Regions from separate parts of the Candidatus Caldatribacterium saccharofermentans genome, predicted to be linked through region 2. Evidence: riboswitches for the same ligand, from Rfam matches in the RefSeq annotation. Region 2 holds a riboswitch; the other holds the start of a gene.
The links. A riboswitch is a leader RNA that binds a small molecule or an ion and turns the genes downstream of it on or off. The one in region 2 is predicted to bind FMN.
Positions count from the first base shown of each region.

Region 1: another riboswitch for FMN. It lies ahead of pdxS (pyridoxal 5'-phosphate synthase lyase subunit PdxS); the one in region 2 lies ahead of ACPT9Q_RS03015 (ECF transporter S component).

Region 1 covers NZ_CP187957.1:2,054,076-2,061,628, reverse strand. The annotation lists gene ACPT9Q_RS10560 (radical SAM protein) at 1-993, opposite strand, end outside; gene ACPT9Q_RS10555 (SGNH/GDSL hydrolase family protein) at 1,101-1,730, shown strand; gene ACPT9Q_RS10550 (PaaI family thioesterase) at 1,743-2,141, shown strand; gene ACPT9Q_RS10545 (ferritin) at 2,154-2,642, opposite strand; gene ACPT9Q_RS10540 (FprA family A-type flavoprotein) at 2,675-3,871, opposite strand; gene ACPT9Q_RS10535 (permease) at 3,918-4,454, opposite strand; gene ACPT9Q_RS10530 (permease) at 4,458-4,955, opposite strand; gene ACPT9Q_RS10525 (helix-turn-helix transcriptional regulator) at 4,948-5,328, opposite strand; FMN riboswitch at 5,449-5,602, shown strand; gene pdxS (pyridoxal 5'-phosphate synthase lyase subunit PdxS) at 5,676-6,551, shown strand; gene pdxT (pyridoxal 5'-phosphate synthase glutaminase subunit PdxT) at 6,551-7,138, shown strand; gene ACPT9Q_RS10510 (radical SAM protein) at 7,436-7,553, opposite strand, start outside.
Region 2 covers NZ_CP187957.1:580,328-587,880, forward strand. The annotation lists gene ACPT9Q_RS03010 (methylated-DNA--[protein]-cysteine S-methyltransferase) at 23-553, shown strand; gene ACPT9Q_RS03015 (ECF transporter S component) at 506-1,066, opposite strand; FMN riboswitch at 1,150-1,301, opposite strand; gene ACPT9Q_RS03020 (DUF190 domain-containing protein) at 1,421-1,750, opposite strand; gene crcB (fluoride efflux transporter CrcB) at 1,754-2,131, opposite strand; gene ACPT9Q_RS03030 (FGGY-family carbohydrate kinase) at 2,243-3,706, shown strand; gene ACPT9Q_RS03035 (iron-containing alcohol dehydrogenase) at 3,729-4,892, opposite strand; partial or broken gene ACPT9Q_RS03040 (IS200/IS605 family accessory protein TnpB-related protein) at 5,172-6,859, opposite strand; gene ACPT9Q_RS03045 (IS607 family transposase) at 6,756-7,226, opposite strand; gene ACPT9Q_RS03050 (sugar phosphate isomerase/epimerase family protein) at 7,366-7,553, opposite strand, start outside.

The sequences.
Region 1 (7,553 bases), 780 kb from region 2:
AAGGATGTTCTTGGCCGTTTCTGGTCCAATTCCGGGGACACGGATGAGCACCTCATAGGGTGCTTGATGGACCTCAACGGGAAAGTACTCGGGATGCCGCAGCGCCCAGACGGTCTTGGGGTCTTTCGAGAGGAAGAGATTGCCATCGTCCCTCAAGGGTATTTCCTCAAAGGAGAAACCGTACTTCCGGATGAGAAAATCGGCCTGGTACAGCCGGTGTTCCCGCCAGGTGGAAACCCCAGGCATGTCCTCAAGTGGGGTTCCCACAACGGGTTGAAAAGCGCTGTAGTACACACGCTGTGCCTGAAACTCCCGATAAAGCACAGCCGACACTTTGAGGATTTCCCGGTCCTTTTCCCCGGCTGCTCCTACAACGAACTGAGTGGTGAATCCTCCACGGAGCTCCCCTCTTTTCTGGAGTTCCCGAAACCAGAAAAACTTTTCAAAGATGCGTGTAAAGTCCTTCTCAGGGGCAATCCTTTTGAGATGCTCCAGGGAAGGCGCCTCGAGGTTCACAGAAATACGGGTCGCAAACTTTGCGGCTTCTTCCACAAAGTCAAAGCCGACTTCAGGCAGAACTTTCAAATGGATGTACCCCGGGAAACGGTACCGGGAGCGGAGCATCTCAGCCACCTTAATCATGTCTTCCATTGCCCGGGAGGGTTCCCGGAAAACTGCTGAGCTCAGGAAAAGCCCCTGCACAAGACCTCTCTCGTAGAGGTTCATGAAAAGACGAGCAAGCTCTTCGGGGACGAACGTCGCTCGAAGAGAGGGTCTTCCAGCCCGATTCGCACAGTAGAAACAATTGTGAATACATTCGTTGGAAAGGAGTATCTTTAGGACCGGAACCCTTCGGCCATCGGGGAGGGCAACAGGGTAAATCCATCCACCCCTGGGATGGCGGATGCGTGACTCTCCCCCAAAACACGACCCGCACAGGTCAAACCGTGCTTCAGAACCAAGAAGGACAAGCTTTTCCTCAAGATCTTTCACCGTCTGCCCCCCAAAATACATTGTACCTCTTCCCCAAATATTCTGCCAATCCCCTTGCACACCCCCAGAATCTCCTGGTAATTTTCAGGAAAAAGGAGGGAAGTAAAATGTACCCCAGGCGTATCCTTTGCTTTGGTGACTCCCTCACTTGGGGATGGGATCCGGAAAGCCAGGATCGCTTTCCTCCGGAGAAACGCTGGACGAGGATTCTCGCTCGCCTTCTCGGGAAAGACTACGAAATCATCGAGGAAGGACTGAACGGCCGTACCACGGGTTTCGATGACCCCATTGAGGGGGACAAGAACGGTCGACGACATCTTGTAATGCTTCTCGAGACTCACAGACCACTGGATCTTGTCGTCATTCTCCTTGGCACAAACGATCTCAAGCAACGGTTCAATCTCCACCCCGCAGATATCGCTCAAAGCGCAGGAGAGCTGGTGAAAATCGCCCAGAGAAGTCCCGCCGGTCCAGGTGGTCGTGCTCCCCTGGTGCTTCTCGTCGCCCCACCACCGATTGGACCTCTACCTCAAGAGGCGGAAATTTTCACAGGAGGGGAGGAAAAATCCCGAAAGCTCGGACACCTCTACCGTCTCCAGGCAGAACGACTCAGGTGCTTCTTCTTCGATGCCCAGGAAGTGGTACGGACAAGCCCCAGAGATGGCATCCACTGGGATGCCGAGGGCAATCGGGCCTTCGCCGAAGCCTTAGCAGGGATAATCCGGCAGGCCCTGTAGGAGGAGTAGAACATGGAGAAAATCGCTATTTTGCGGGAGAAGTTCGTTAAGGAGGGATATGCCCGGTTTCTCGGAATGGAACTCGAGGAGCTTGCCGAAGGTTACGCCCGGGTACGGATGAAGGTACAGGAACACCTGCACAACATCTTCTCCATCCTCCATGGAGGGGCGCTCTTTTCCCTGCTTGATGAAGCTTTCGAACTCGCCTGCAACTCCCACGTGGAGGACGCAGTGGCCATAAGCGTCACCGTGCATTACATGAAACCTGTGGTTTCCGGAGATCTTGTTGCCGAGGCAAAAGAAGTTGCTCTCACTCCAAGAACTGGTCTTTACAGTCTCACAGCATACAACGAAGATGGGATACCTGTTGCCTTCGCGCAGGCACTCTGTTACCGAAAAAGAAAGGACTGAGGGGGTTTCCCCTCAGTCCTTTCTTTCCCCCATTCTGGCGTCGAGCACAAGAAGCCCTGGCCCCTCTCCTGCCATCTTGAGATATCCCAGGATCTCTGAGGCGTTCTTCTCTTCCTCAACCTGCTCATCGACAAACCACTGCAGGTGGGTCATAAGGGGGTAGTCTTTTTCTTCACGAGCCATTTCATAGAGCTTGTGAATCATCCCCGTGACTTTCTTCTCGTGTTCCAGGACTGCTTCAAACATGGCCTTGAGAGAAGGATACTCCACAGGAGGCTGCTCGATGGCCCGGAGCACCACGCGCCCTCCCCGGTCATTCACAAAATCGAAAAGGCGCATGCCGTGGGCGATTTCCTCCTTTGCCTGTACCTTAAGCCAGTGGGCAAATCCCTTGAGGTTCATGGCCTCACACTGCGCCGCCATCGCCAGATAAAGGTAAGCAGAATAAAACTCGTTTTTAATCTGCTCGTTCACCGCCTCTTCAAGACGCTTGCTCAGCATAAGAATCCTCCCTTCTTAGGAATTTTTATTTTTTAACCTCTGAGAGACTCTCCGAATTCCCGCCCCAGCTGCTTGACCCGTTGCCAGTCCTCTTTTGTCCCTCCACCACGGAACTCAAAGGCAACCGTCATCTCCCAGCTAAGCTCACGGGCGAAGCGTTCAACCTCTCTCCTTGCTCCTCCAGACCACCCAAAGCTCCCAAGGTACATCGCCTTTTTGTGCTTCACGTTTTTGCGAAGTGCCAGGTCAAGGACCTGTGCTACCGGTGGGAAAAGCCCGGCCTCATACGTCGGTGCCCCAACCACAACACCCTTTTTCTCCCAGAGGGAAGCCAGAATGTAGCTCGGATGTACCCGCCGGGCATCGAACATGTCGACCTGAACCCCGCTTTCGGCTATTCCCTGAGCCAGGGCGTCCACCATGGCCTCAGTGTTGCCGTACATCGAGCCATAAAGGAGCGTAACTCCTATTTCTCCCCCACTTTCCGCGTACTGAGACCATTTCCGGTAAAGCTCAATGATATGCCCCGGGTTCTTCCTCCAGATGAGACCGTGCGAGGGAGCCACGATGGAAATCGAAAGCGACGAGAGTTTCTCGATAGCTTTCAGAACCATAGTGCTGTACTTGGCCACAATGTTCGCAAAGTACCGGAGCGATTCCCTGATGTAAAAATCAAATTGCGGGCACTCGTCCTCGAAAATTGCTCCTTGAAGGGCTCCATAACCCCCGAAGGCGTCACAGGAAAAGAGCGTTTGCGTTTTCTCCTCATACGTCACCATGGTCTCCGGCCAGTGGACCATGGGGATATGGTAGAAGACCAGTTTCTTTTCCCCCAAGTCGATCCGTTCCCCATCGCGGACGACCTGAACACCTTCGGAAATGCTGTAAAAGGCCGAAACCATATCCTTCGCCTGAGGTGAACAGAGAATAACCGCTTGAGGAGCGAGTTTCCTGAGAATCCTCAAAACTCCCGTGTGGTCTGGCTCCATGTGGTTGAGGATGATGTAGTTGAGGCTTTCAAGGGGAATGCGCTCGCTAATCTGGGCAAGGTACTCATCAACTTTCAGGGATTTGGCGAGATCAACAATGGCGTTTTTTTGGTCAACAATGAGGTACGAATTATAGGAAACCCCTTCTTGCGTTATGGGCCAGAGACCTTCAAAGAGGTCTGTGGTGTGGTCGTTGACGCCAATCCAGTAGATACCGGGGCGAACCTCCACCGAGGGCATTGCCATCCCTCCTCTCTTTTCCTGCGTTGTTCCATTGTACCAGACCTTAAGGCGTCTCAAAAGGGAGATATATACGATTTTTCTCCTCAAGGCTCAGAAAACGGTCAAGGAGAAAGGCAATGGCGAGGACTCCAAGAAAAGACATGAAGTACCTCGACGCGGCAAAGACCAGCCCGAGATTCTGTATCTCAAAAAGGAGCATTGGGATTTTCATCGTTGACCACGCTCCGAGGAAAATCCACACATTCCGTAAGCTTACACCCTTTCGAAGGAGAACTTCAGCCACGGGGAATGCAGCGTAAAGAGGACCGGCAGCAAGGGCCCCCAGGGCCAGAGCTATACCGATACCAACCATCCCTGAAGCCTCTCCCAGCCGTTTCACCACCTTTTCCCTGGGGATCCACACATCAAAGAGCCCAACAAGGATAAACACAGGCGGGATAACACTGAGCATGAAAAGGATATTCTGCAGGGCTACTGCAAAGACCTTCCTTCCCAGAAGGGGAGAAAAGAAAAACATAACGAAGCACAGCCCCAGAAGGACGAAAAATCCTCGGTAGGTTCGAAGAATATCCTTGACCATGGCTCACCTCATCACCTTTACAAAGATCCAGACTCCGTACCCTACGAAAAAGGCGTAACAGTAGGCCAGGAGATTTCGCCATACTGCGGCTTTTACCCCAAAGTATCGGATCTCAAGGGGGAGGGTCACAACACCGACCATCATGAGGGTAGAGATGAATACGGCCATCTGGGCAATCCCCGCGCCATGGTCAAGGAGCACCTTTGCCATGGGAAAAGCGACAAAACCAGGAACAAGGGTAACCGCCCCAACGACAGAGGCAAGGAGATACCCCAAAAAACCACTTCTTTCCCCCAGAAAAGCGGCAATGGTTGCCTCAGGAAGGAGGACCACAACCAGGGCAAGAATGAGGAGGACCACAAGGAATGCAGGGAGAATGTTCGCAAAGCTTTTCCAGGCTTTTCTGAGTGCTTGTTCCGCCTTTTTTCGATCTCTGGCAAAAGAAAAGGCAAGCCAGGAAAGGGCAAGACCGTAGAGAACAAACGTAGTGATATCACCCATGGTGTTCGCTCTCCCTCTGGAACTTCTCGTACTCTTCAAGAAATCTCTGAAGCCTTAGTACTTGCCTCCGCACGTGCTCCACCCAAAGCCGGAGTACCGTCTTGCCTTCACCGGTGAGGGTATAGATTCTCTTTGCCGGCCCTGAAGTTTCCGTAACCCACTCCGAGGAAACCCATCCATCCTCTTCCATTTTTCGAAGGGTTCGATACACGAGTCCAGGGTCTGGGGATTCATCCTCAAGAAGAAAGTGTTTCAGCCGCTCCATGAGTTCATACCCGTGGGAGGACCGAATAGCAAGACACAGAAGGAGACACGGTTGCAGAAACCGTTCAATCCTGAATCCCGGACACTCGCAGTGCGACGAAAAGCACACGGACTCTCACTCCTTAAAATATCACTTATATGCAAAATGCACATATAGGTTATACGTCGCAGCTTCTGCTGTCAAGAGCTCTGTGATATACTTCCCTAAAAAGTGAATAGCGCTACCTTTTCCAACCTTCGGGGCAGGGTGAGGAGGGCGTTTCCCTCCAATTCCCAACCGGTGGTGATGCCCCTCTTTTCGAGGGGACGAGCCCATCAGCCTCAGCGGTTGAACCGGTGAGAATCCGGTGCCGACGGTATAGTCCGAATGGGCGAAGGTTGGTTCCGTCGTCTTTAAAGCCCCAACGAAGGTTGGGGCTTTTCTTTTTTGCAAAGCCAGAAAGGAAGGTGAGGAAAATGGAAAAGGGAAGCTGGGTGGTCAAGAAGGGGCTGGCGGAGATGCTGAAAGGAGGTGTCATCATGGATGTAACAAGCCCCGAAGAGGCTCGCATTGCTGAGGATGCAGGAGCGGTCGCCGTTATGGCTCTTGAACGTGTTCCAGCTGACATTCGCCGCGAAGGTGGTGTCGCCCGAATGGCCTCAATCGAGAAAATTGTCGCCATTATGGAAGCCGTGTCTATTCCGGTCATGGCCAAGGTTCGTATCGGGCATATTGCCGAAGCCATGGTTCTTGAAGCTCTGGGAGTGGATTTCATCGATGAGAGCGAGGTCCTCACTCCAGCGGATGAAGAAAACCACATTGACAAACACGCTTTCACCGTGCCTTTTGTCTGCGGAGCCCGGGACCTGGGAGAAGCCTTGCGGAGAATTCAGGAAGGTGCAGCGATGATTCGCACTAAGGGCGAAGCGGGCACAGGGAACGTCGTCGAGGCCGTGCGGCACATGAGACGAATCACCCGCGAGATACACTATGTCTGTTCTCTCCCCCCTGAGGAACTCCCCAGAGTCGCTAAGGAAATGGGTGTCTCTCCCGCTCTCCTTGAAGAAGTCCGCAAAGAAAAGCGACTCCCCGTGGTGAATTTCGCCGCTGGTGGCATTGCTACCCCCCAGGATGCTGCTCTTTTGCGACTCCTTGGAGCCGATGGCATCTTTGTTGGCTCGGGAATTTTCAAATCGGAAAACCCTCCCGCCTTTGCAAGAAGTATTGTCCAGGCCTGCACCTTCTTTGACGATAAGGAAGCCCTTCTTGAAGCATGCAGGGGAATCAGGGGAGCCATGAAGGGTCTTGTGAAGGAGGAGTTTACAGTACTCCTCCAGGAACGGGGGTGGTAATGGTGGAAGTCGGCATTCTCGGCTTTCAGGGAAGCGTTGAGGAACACGAGAGGATTTTTCAGCGGCTTGGGGTGAAGACCAGAAGAATCCGGTACGCAAGAGATCTCGAAGGAGTCAACGCCATTGTTTTTCCTGGAGGAGAAAGCACAACCATAGGAATTTTCCTCCAAAATGGGGACCTCGTGCAACCTCTTCGGGAAGCCCTTATCCAAGGCATGCCTGCACTCGCAACCTGCGCAGGAACAATCCTTCTTGCCCAAGAAATTGAAGGGAAACACTTTACTTCCTTAGGAGTACTCCCGATAAGGGTGCGGAGAAACGCCTACGGCAGGCAAAGGGAGAGCTTCGTTGCCCCGCTCACTCTCGCCTTTGACCCATCACGACCCTTCCCCGGGGTGTTCATCCGGGCTCCCCGGATCGAAACAGCTGGTCCTGAGGTCTACTTTCTCTCCTCTTTTGACGGGCAACCGGTAATGGTGCAATACGGTGCCATCCTTGGATGCACATTCCATCCCGAGCTTACGGAAGATACGCGGGTGCATGAATACTTCCTGGGAGTCGTCTCTTCTCGGAAACCCAGGGTATAAAACTTCCAAAAAATTTCGTTCTGCCCCTTGACAGGGAAAGAGGAAGGGGCGATAATACAACTGCCACAGGTTTCAGGAGGCTGGAAGTTGGGGAGCTGGCAGAAGAGGGAATCCTCAAGCTGCTGGGTCTTGCAGCGGAAGGTTTGCTGGAGCCTGTGGTGTAGATTGCGGGTCCCGAGGAATCTCGAGGTCCTAATGAGCTGAGGGGTTCTTCCTGATGCTCCTACGGAGGTCGCAGAGCTCCGGCCTCTGAAGCAAAAATTGGGACTTAAGGGGTTTGTTGGGACCCGCAGTTTTTTAGTACCACTGAGAGAGCAGGAATCGGTTGCCTATAAGGACGTTCTTCAACCCTGCCCCCTGGCACCTCTTGAGCGCCTCCTCGGCATGGCGAACGGACGTCGTCGGGAGATTATCG
Region 2 (7,553 bases):
CAGAAAAAGAGAGAAGTAAACCATGGAGCTTGGAATATGTTTCATTCCCACCCGTTTTGGTTTTGCCCTTCTTGGCTGGCGGGAAAGCCTCACGCATTTCGTCCTACCCCAGAGGACAAAGGAAGAAGCCCTGAGGCACCTTGCCCGCTACGGAGTGACGCTGAAAAGCCTCACTACCGGCACACCGCCCTTCCCCGAGGTCACTTCCCGGGTCCAGGCATACTTTGAGGGGCAACGCGTGAGTTTCCCGTACCCTTTTGATCTCGGACACCTCTCCCCCTTCACCAGGAGAGTCCTTGAAGCCGTTGCCTCCATTCCTTACGGGACCCTGGTCACCTACAGGGACCTTGCAGAAACAATCGCCCTCCCCCGGGCCACAAGAGCCGTGGGAAGGGCGGTGGGAAAAAACCCGCTGCCTCTTTTCATCCCCTGCCACCGGGTGGTGGGGAAATCCTCCCCTGGAGGGTTTTCGGGGTACGGGCTTCGGTACAAAATCCTTCTTCTCTCACTGGAGCTTCTGGGAAGCAGCCCGGACAGGAACAGTCCCTTCTAAGAACGCGCTCACCTTTTTGTAAAGTAGCAGGGTCACCGTGGCATTCAGAGCTCCCTTGAGGAGATTGAAGGGCACCACAACCGGGAGAATCATTCCAAGGACCGTGCTCCTTGGTACCCCAAGGTAGATGGGGGTCACGACGAGGTTGGCAAAAGCCATGACCCCGGTCATGATGAAAAGCCCGGCCAGAAGGCCAAAAAAGGCCCCCCGGAGGGTTCGATGCCGCCTGTACAGAAGTCCTGCCACTCCTACAAAGGTTCCGCAGGCCAGAAAGTACATGAGCATACCCCAGGGACCGCCCTGCCCGGTGAGGAGGGCAAAAAGCACTGCCACAATGGCTGCGGCAAAAAGCCCTGCCCCCGGACCAAACTTCAGGCTCACCATGAGAATGGGGATGTCCCCTGGCCGGTAGAGCAAAAACGACGCCGAAGGAATCAGGGGGAAGTGAACAAAAAGGTCGAGAACAAGCGAAAGCGCAGCAAAAGCCCCAGCGTAGATGAAGTACTTCTTCACGGTGCAACCTCCCTTTCTCCTTCCCAGGGCAAACAAAAAACCCTGAAAGCTCTTTCGCCTTCAGGGCTTGAGGGTAACCGGAAAAACTTCTTCTCCCATCCGGACTGTACCGTCGGCCCCGGATTTCCACCGGATCAACCCCTCTTTGCCGAAGAGGGGCTCGCGGGCTTGAGGCTTTCGCCTCTCACCGCCGGTCGGGAATTGGGTTTCCCCTCACCCTGCCCTGAAGAAGTTTTTGTTTTCAAAAATTATACCCCGGGCAGGCGAGAGGGTCAACCTTTACTGGGTGTTCCCTTCAGAAAGAACCCAAAAGGAGCTCGTCCACCATGGCCTCGAGGGCAAACGGAACGGTCATTACCCCTCATAGAGGAAAACCCGTACCTTTTCCTCCGTCACCAGTCCCTCTTTCACTGCCTCATCGATGATGGGCTTGATACGTTCAATCTTCTCCCTGGTGTCCACGACCTCAATGACGATTGGAAGGTCCGTGGAGAGGCGGAGAATTGAGGTTGCCTGGAGCACGCTCTTTTTTCCGAATCCTGCGATACCGCGAAAAACCGTTGCCCCGCTCAGGCCCTCCTTCCGGAACATCTCAAGGAGGTACTGGTAGAGAGGCTTTCCCCTGTACCTATCCGATTCCCCGATGAAAATCCGTAAAAGGACCGCCTCTTCTTCCCGCTTCATGGCTTAATGGAAAAACACGCCTGCCAGAACTTTCCCAAGCACCACCGCACCAAGACCCAGGACGACGTTGCCAAAGAGGTTGAGGAAAAAGAGCGAGAGCTCCCCTTCCTCAAAAAGCCGCAGGGATTCGTACTCCAGCGAAGAAAAAGTGGTGAAGGCTCCGAGAACCCCGATGGTGAGGAAAACACGGAGTTCGCGATCGACGAAACCACCGTACTCGACGGCATACATAATGAAGCCCAGAAAGAAACTTCCCAGGACATTGATGAGGAAAGTCCCAAGGGGAAAGGTCAGGATGTTCTTCTGCACCCACCATCCCACGCTGAAACGGAGCACAGCCCCCAGCGCTCCGCCAAGACCAACAAGGAGAAGGTCTTTCAACGGTACTCCCCTTTCTGGAAGACTCCACCCCAGAGGTGGAAGAGTATTATACCACGCAAGGCAAAGGAGTAGTACAATGACAGAAGACAAAAATCAAAAGGAGTGAACAGGGTGAAGGACACCTTTGTCCTTGGTATCGACCTCGGTACCCAGGGAGTCCGGGCCATGGTGGCGAACCTCCGGGGAGAGGTCATCGTGGAAGAAAAAGAAGATATCCGGTTTTCCCTCCAGGAAGGACGACGTTTCGAACAGGACCCCAGAGAGTGGTGGGAGAAAACAGAGCGATGCGTCGCAAAAACCCTTGCCGCCTTCAGTGCCCTTGGCTATCCCCTCACATCCCTCAGGGCCATCTCCTGTGACTCGACTTCGGGGACCGTCGTTCCCGTCGATGCCCAGGGTCAGCCGCTCATGCACGCCCTCATGTACAACGATTCCCGAGCCCAGGAAGAGGCTCACATCGTGAACGAAGCGGCACAGGACTTCACCGAACGTCTGGGGTATCGCTTCGACCCCTCCTTCGCCCTCTGCAAGGTCCTCTGGCTCAAACGGAACCTCCCCGAAATTTTCGAGAAAGCCGCGTATTTCCTCCACCCCACGGATTACCTTGTGGGGCACCTCACCGGAGTTTTCGGGATATCGGACATCTCGAACACCCTGAAAATGGGCTACGACCTCATGGAGAAACGGTGGCCTTCCTTCATTGAGGAGAAGCTCGGTATTCCTCTCCAAAAACTCCCCAAAGTGGTGAAAAGCGGGGAGGTCATTGGTACGCTTTCTCTCTCCCTTGCCAGAACATGGGGCCTCTCTCCCCAGACGTTTGTCGTTTCCGGAGCAACGGATGGAACAGCAGCATTCTACGCCTCGGGAGCCACAAGACCGGGGGATGTTTCCTCAACGCTTGGCACCACCCTTGTGGTGCGAAGCATCTCCGAGCACCATGTGAAGGATCCTCTGGGACGCGTGTACTGCCACCTCCATCCTGAGGGTTTCTGGCTCCCCGGAGGAGCCTCCAACACCGGAGGAGAGTGCCTCACCCACTTCTTCCCTGAAGCGAACCTTGCCGAATGGGACGAAAGGGTTGCCCTTCTCTCCCTTCCCACAGGCCTTATCGTGTACCCCATGGTCCGTAAAGGAGAACGCTTCCCCTTCGCCCACCCGGAGGCAGAGTTTTTCTCCCTGGGGGAACGGAAAGATGACCTCGAATTCTACGCTGCTTGTCTTGAGGGCGTGGGGTACGTGGAACGCTACGGGTTCGAGCTCCTCGAGCGTCTTGGAGCCACCCGAATCCAGCGAGTGTTCGTCTCCGGAAGCGGGGCAAAAAGCCCCATATGGCGGAAGATACGGGCGAACATCCTGGGGCTTCCTCTTTACCTCCCCAGGTTCCCCGACGCTGCTTTAGGAGCCTGTATCATGGCAGCCTGCCCGCTTTTTGGAGGGATATCTCAGGCAGCACAGAACATGGTCCACGTGGTGGCGCAGGAAGAGCCCGATCCTGCACTCTCGGTCCTCTACGGAGAGAAATACCAGCGCTTTGTGGAAGAGTGCGCAAAGCGAGGATATATCAAAAGCACCTGACCCCGAGCGGGGTCAGGTGTGATCAGAGGGATCGGCGGTAAATCGTCAGGATGTCTTCTTTCGTGAGAACTTTCACCGAGCCAATGGGGCCTCTTTTTGCTACCCTTTCGGCCATCTCCTCAAGACGTTCTTCGCCAATGCCCACTTCCCGAAGCCTTGTGGGAGCACCGATCTCCCGGAACCACTGTCGGGTCCGCTCAATACCGGCTTTCCCGAGGTCTTCGTCGCTTCGGTTCCCGCGGGGGATGTCCCATACCCGCTCGGCGAACTGGGCGAACTTCTTCGGAATGAGCGGAAGGACGTATTCCATCCACTGGGGGAAGAGAATGGCCAGCCCCGCCCCATGGGGGATGTCGTAGACACCGCTTAACTCAAGCTCCATCCGGTGCGTTGCCCAATCACCTGTCAATCCTGCTTCAATAAGATGGTTGAGGGCCAGTGTCCCGCACCACATGATGGTGGCCCGGGCGTCGTAGTCTTTCGGGTTTTCGAGGACTCTTGGGGTGTACTCGATGATGGTCTTCATGATGCTTTCTGCCAGGCGGTCCTGGAGAGGCGTCTCAGGAACGGGATGGAAATACTGCTCGAACACATGGGCCATCATGTCCACGATGCCGTAGACGGTGTGGTCTTTCGGAACGGTGAAGGTGTTTTCGGGGTCGAGGATGGAAAAGTCAGGGAAAAGCACAGGGTTCTTCACCACGAGTTTCTCCTGAGTCTCGTCATTTGTGATGACTGCATTCCGGTTCATCTCAGAGCCTGTGGCCGCAAGAGTCAGAACAGTCCCCAGAGGGAGCTTCCGTTCCGGTACACTTTTTCCCGTAAAGAAATCCCACGGGTCACCATCATAGCACACTCCTGCGGCAACAATCTTGGCAGTATCGATGACGCTTCCCCCACCCACAGCGAGAACAACCTCGACTTTCTCCCTCCGGCAGATTTCCACTCCTTCCCGGACTTTGCTGAGACGAGGATTTGGCTGGATACCAGAGAGTTCGGTAACTGAACACCCTGCCTCCTGCAGGCGACGCACTATCCGGTCATAGAGACCGGTCTTTTTGATGCTCCCTCCACCATAAGCAAGGAGCACCCGTTCTCCGTACTTGCGGCATTCCTGCCCTACCCGGTCGGTTTCCCCTCGTCCAAAAAAGAGGCGCGTAGGATTCCAGTACTCAAAGTTTCGCATGTACCTCGACCTGGTTCAAAAACTTGACTGTTTCTATTTTCAGCCAAGCCGGCCCCCAGACCAGGCTTTCGCCTCCTTCCGGATATTTGATTTGCCCTCCGAGGGGCAGGGCGACAGGGGACCTCGGCCCGGGAGTCCCACCCGGACGGGAGTACTGCACCGGAAGGGCACAACTGGCACGGACCGCCGGACTGTGTGGACCTTCCGGCGGGGAATTGCTCCCGCCTCCCGCGTCCTGTTAGGACGCCTACCGGTTTGTCCGACACCGGCTAAACGGGGTCACCGCAAGGACAGGGCCAAAAGCTTTAAGTCGCGCCAGACGGAGCAATACGCTTCCTGCTGCCACGGGGCAAACCCGTTGTGCACAGGGAGCCTCCCCTCCAGCCGTCTCAAGCAGGCCCTGACCCTGCGGGTCATCCCTTCTCCTTCCCTCGGTGTATCAGGATTGACCTTTTGGGTCAGGTTTTGCTTGATACGGGCTACCAGTTGCTTCATTTCTTTCGTTACCCGTTCCTTAAAGCCCATCGCCCGGCGGCCTACAACAAGTGCCGCCGAGCAGTGCACCGGAACGGCGTAACACTCCATGTACTTCCAGTAACCTATAGTGGACGTGTGCCGGGCAGCCACGAGCTTGAAAGATACTCCCTCTTTGACGCCCTCCGGCACACCGCCTCCACCATCTTCGCAAAGGGAAAGTTTGAAGCCATGCGGTTGAACTTCTTGTTGGTGTCCAGCCTATCTTTCCCAAACTCCAGGTCTTCCAGGATAACCGGCTTGCCCAGAAAGAAGGCTATGTCTCCCACTACTTTGGCTAAGACACCTATCAGGTAGTCCCGTCGAAAGCCGGAAGCGTAAGCCAAGTCAGGTACCCTGATGTACAGAAAACCGTTAGGGTAAGTGGTAACCTGAAACTCTCCTTCGTATTTACCCAGGTTGCCGGGGTATGGAACACTAAAACCTTCCGGCCACGGCTCCGGCTGGCCTGAAGCGTTTATGTTGCATAAGGCCACTCTGTCAGGGTTCGTGTCCAGGGCTAAACAACCTTTAGCCAAGTTGGGCTCCCGCACTCCACTCAGTTCAAACGTCAGATGCACCATATAGCGGCCCTCCAGGGTGCGGACCAGCTCTACTGAATAGGGTAGCTTCATGGCCAGCCATACCCGCACCAGGTCCCGGTGCTTCTCCGGCAGCCACAACCTGCCCTCCACCCTCGGGGCGCGGCTCATCTTCGGGCGGCCCAGGGCGTCCTCGCCTACTTTCTCCGAGAGGTGGGAGATGGTCACCGCCAGGGAGAACTCCCCCTCCCGGTAAGTTACCTTTATGTTAGGATTGCCGCCTTTGGTCTCGTCCCCTCGGGAGTAGAGGCGGTTTTTGCGAGCGGCCCGCCACTTCTCCCGCGTGGCCCGGCCTTTGCAGACCTTCTTCCACAGTTTCTTGCCGCCAAACACTACCCTGGGTACAGTCCCGTTCTCCCGGTGGGCTTCCAGTTCGGCCAGTTTCTTCTCTAAAGATGCTACCCGGTTGTTCCGCCCCCTGACCACCAGGCGGAGTTTTTCAATAACTTCTGGAGCAGCCCCTTTTTTCTCTGCCACCACCAGCTTCCTCATAGCCAGGCTGAGCTTTTGCTTTGCCCGGCCCAGCTTCTTTTCCGTCTCCTCAATCTCCAGTCCCAGGAGCTCTCTCTGGGAGTCCAGCACACCTTGTGCCTTAAGCCTGGCGTCGTCCGCATACCGCGAGTTGAGACCGAAAAGCTCCTGGCCGAGTTTTTTGATTTCATCGCGGGAAGCGCCTTCCAGGAGCCGGTTGAAGGCCCACCGCATGCAGGCGCAGAAAAGCCGCATCTCCGTAACAAGAGGGTCTTCCTCACCCCGGCTCCACCTTGGAGACCGGGAGGTGGGGAAGACCTCTGGAAAAAACTCCCCGCATACTGTAAAGCTCAATTTGTCCTTCTTTTGCCTCTCCGGCATCCCTTATCAGCTCCCGGAAGCCCTGCCGGATTTTCCTCCCACCCCTCGCTCCACACAGCCGGGCCGAAAAAGAAGTCACTATGGCTAACAAATCTTGCACCAGCTCCGTATGTGCGTCCTCGGGCTCTTTCCGCGAAACTTCTATCTCTACACCGCAGTACTTTACATGGCGCTCTAAATAGGCGTACCCGAACCTGGCCAACCTGTCGGGGTATTCGATGAGGAACTTTCTGAACTCACCCCGTTCGGCGCTTTTTAGCACCCGTTCCAGGCCCCGGCGGTTCTGGTTTAAACCCGAAGCCACATCCGAATACTCCGCCACTACACGGTAGCCCTTCTCCCGTGCGTATGCCCGCAGTCTCTCCATCTGCCGCTCGAGGTTTCCAGCGTCGGCCCGCTTCTTCGTAGACACCCGGGCGAATAGTTAAGCACAACCAGTTACAGTCAAATCCCTCGAAGCTGATGCAAACCTCCCTTTCCTCCATTGTAGCATGGAAGAAAAGGGTTCAGGGATTCCAGTGCTTTTTCAAGAACTCGAGGCCCTTCTGGGCGATGTATTCGCTGCTTGGCGCAAGAGGGCGCCATATGGAGGCTGCACGGGCAATCTCCTTCACGCCCGGGACGAAGGACTCGATGACCAGTGCCCCCCGGTAGTTGATTTCCCGAAGCGCCTGGAAAACTTCATCCCACTCCA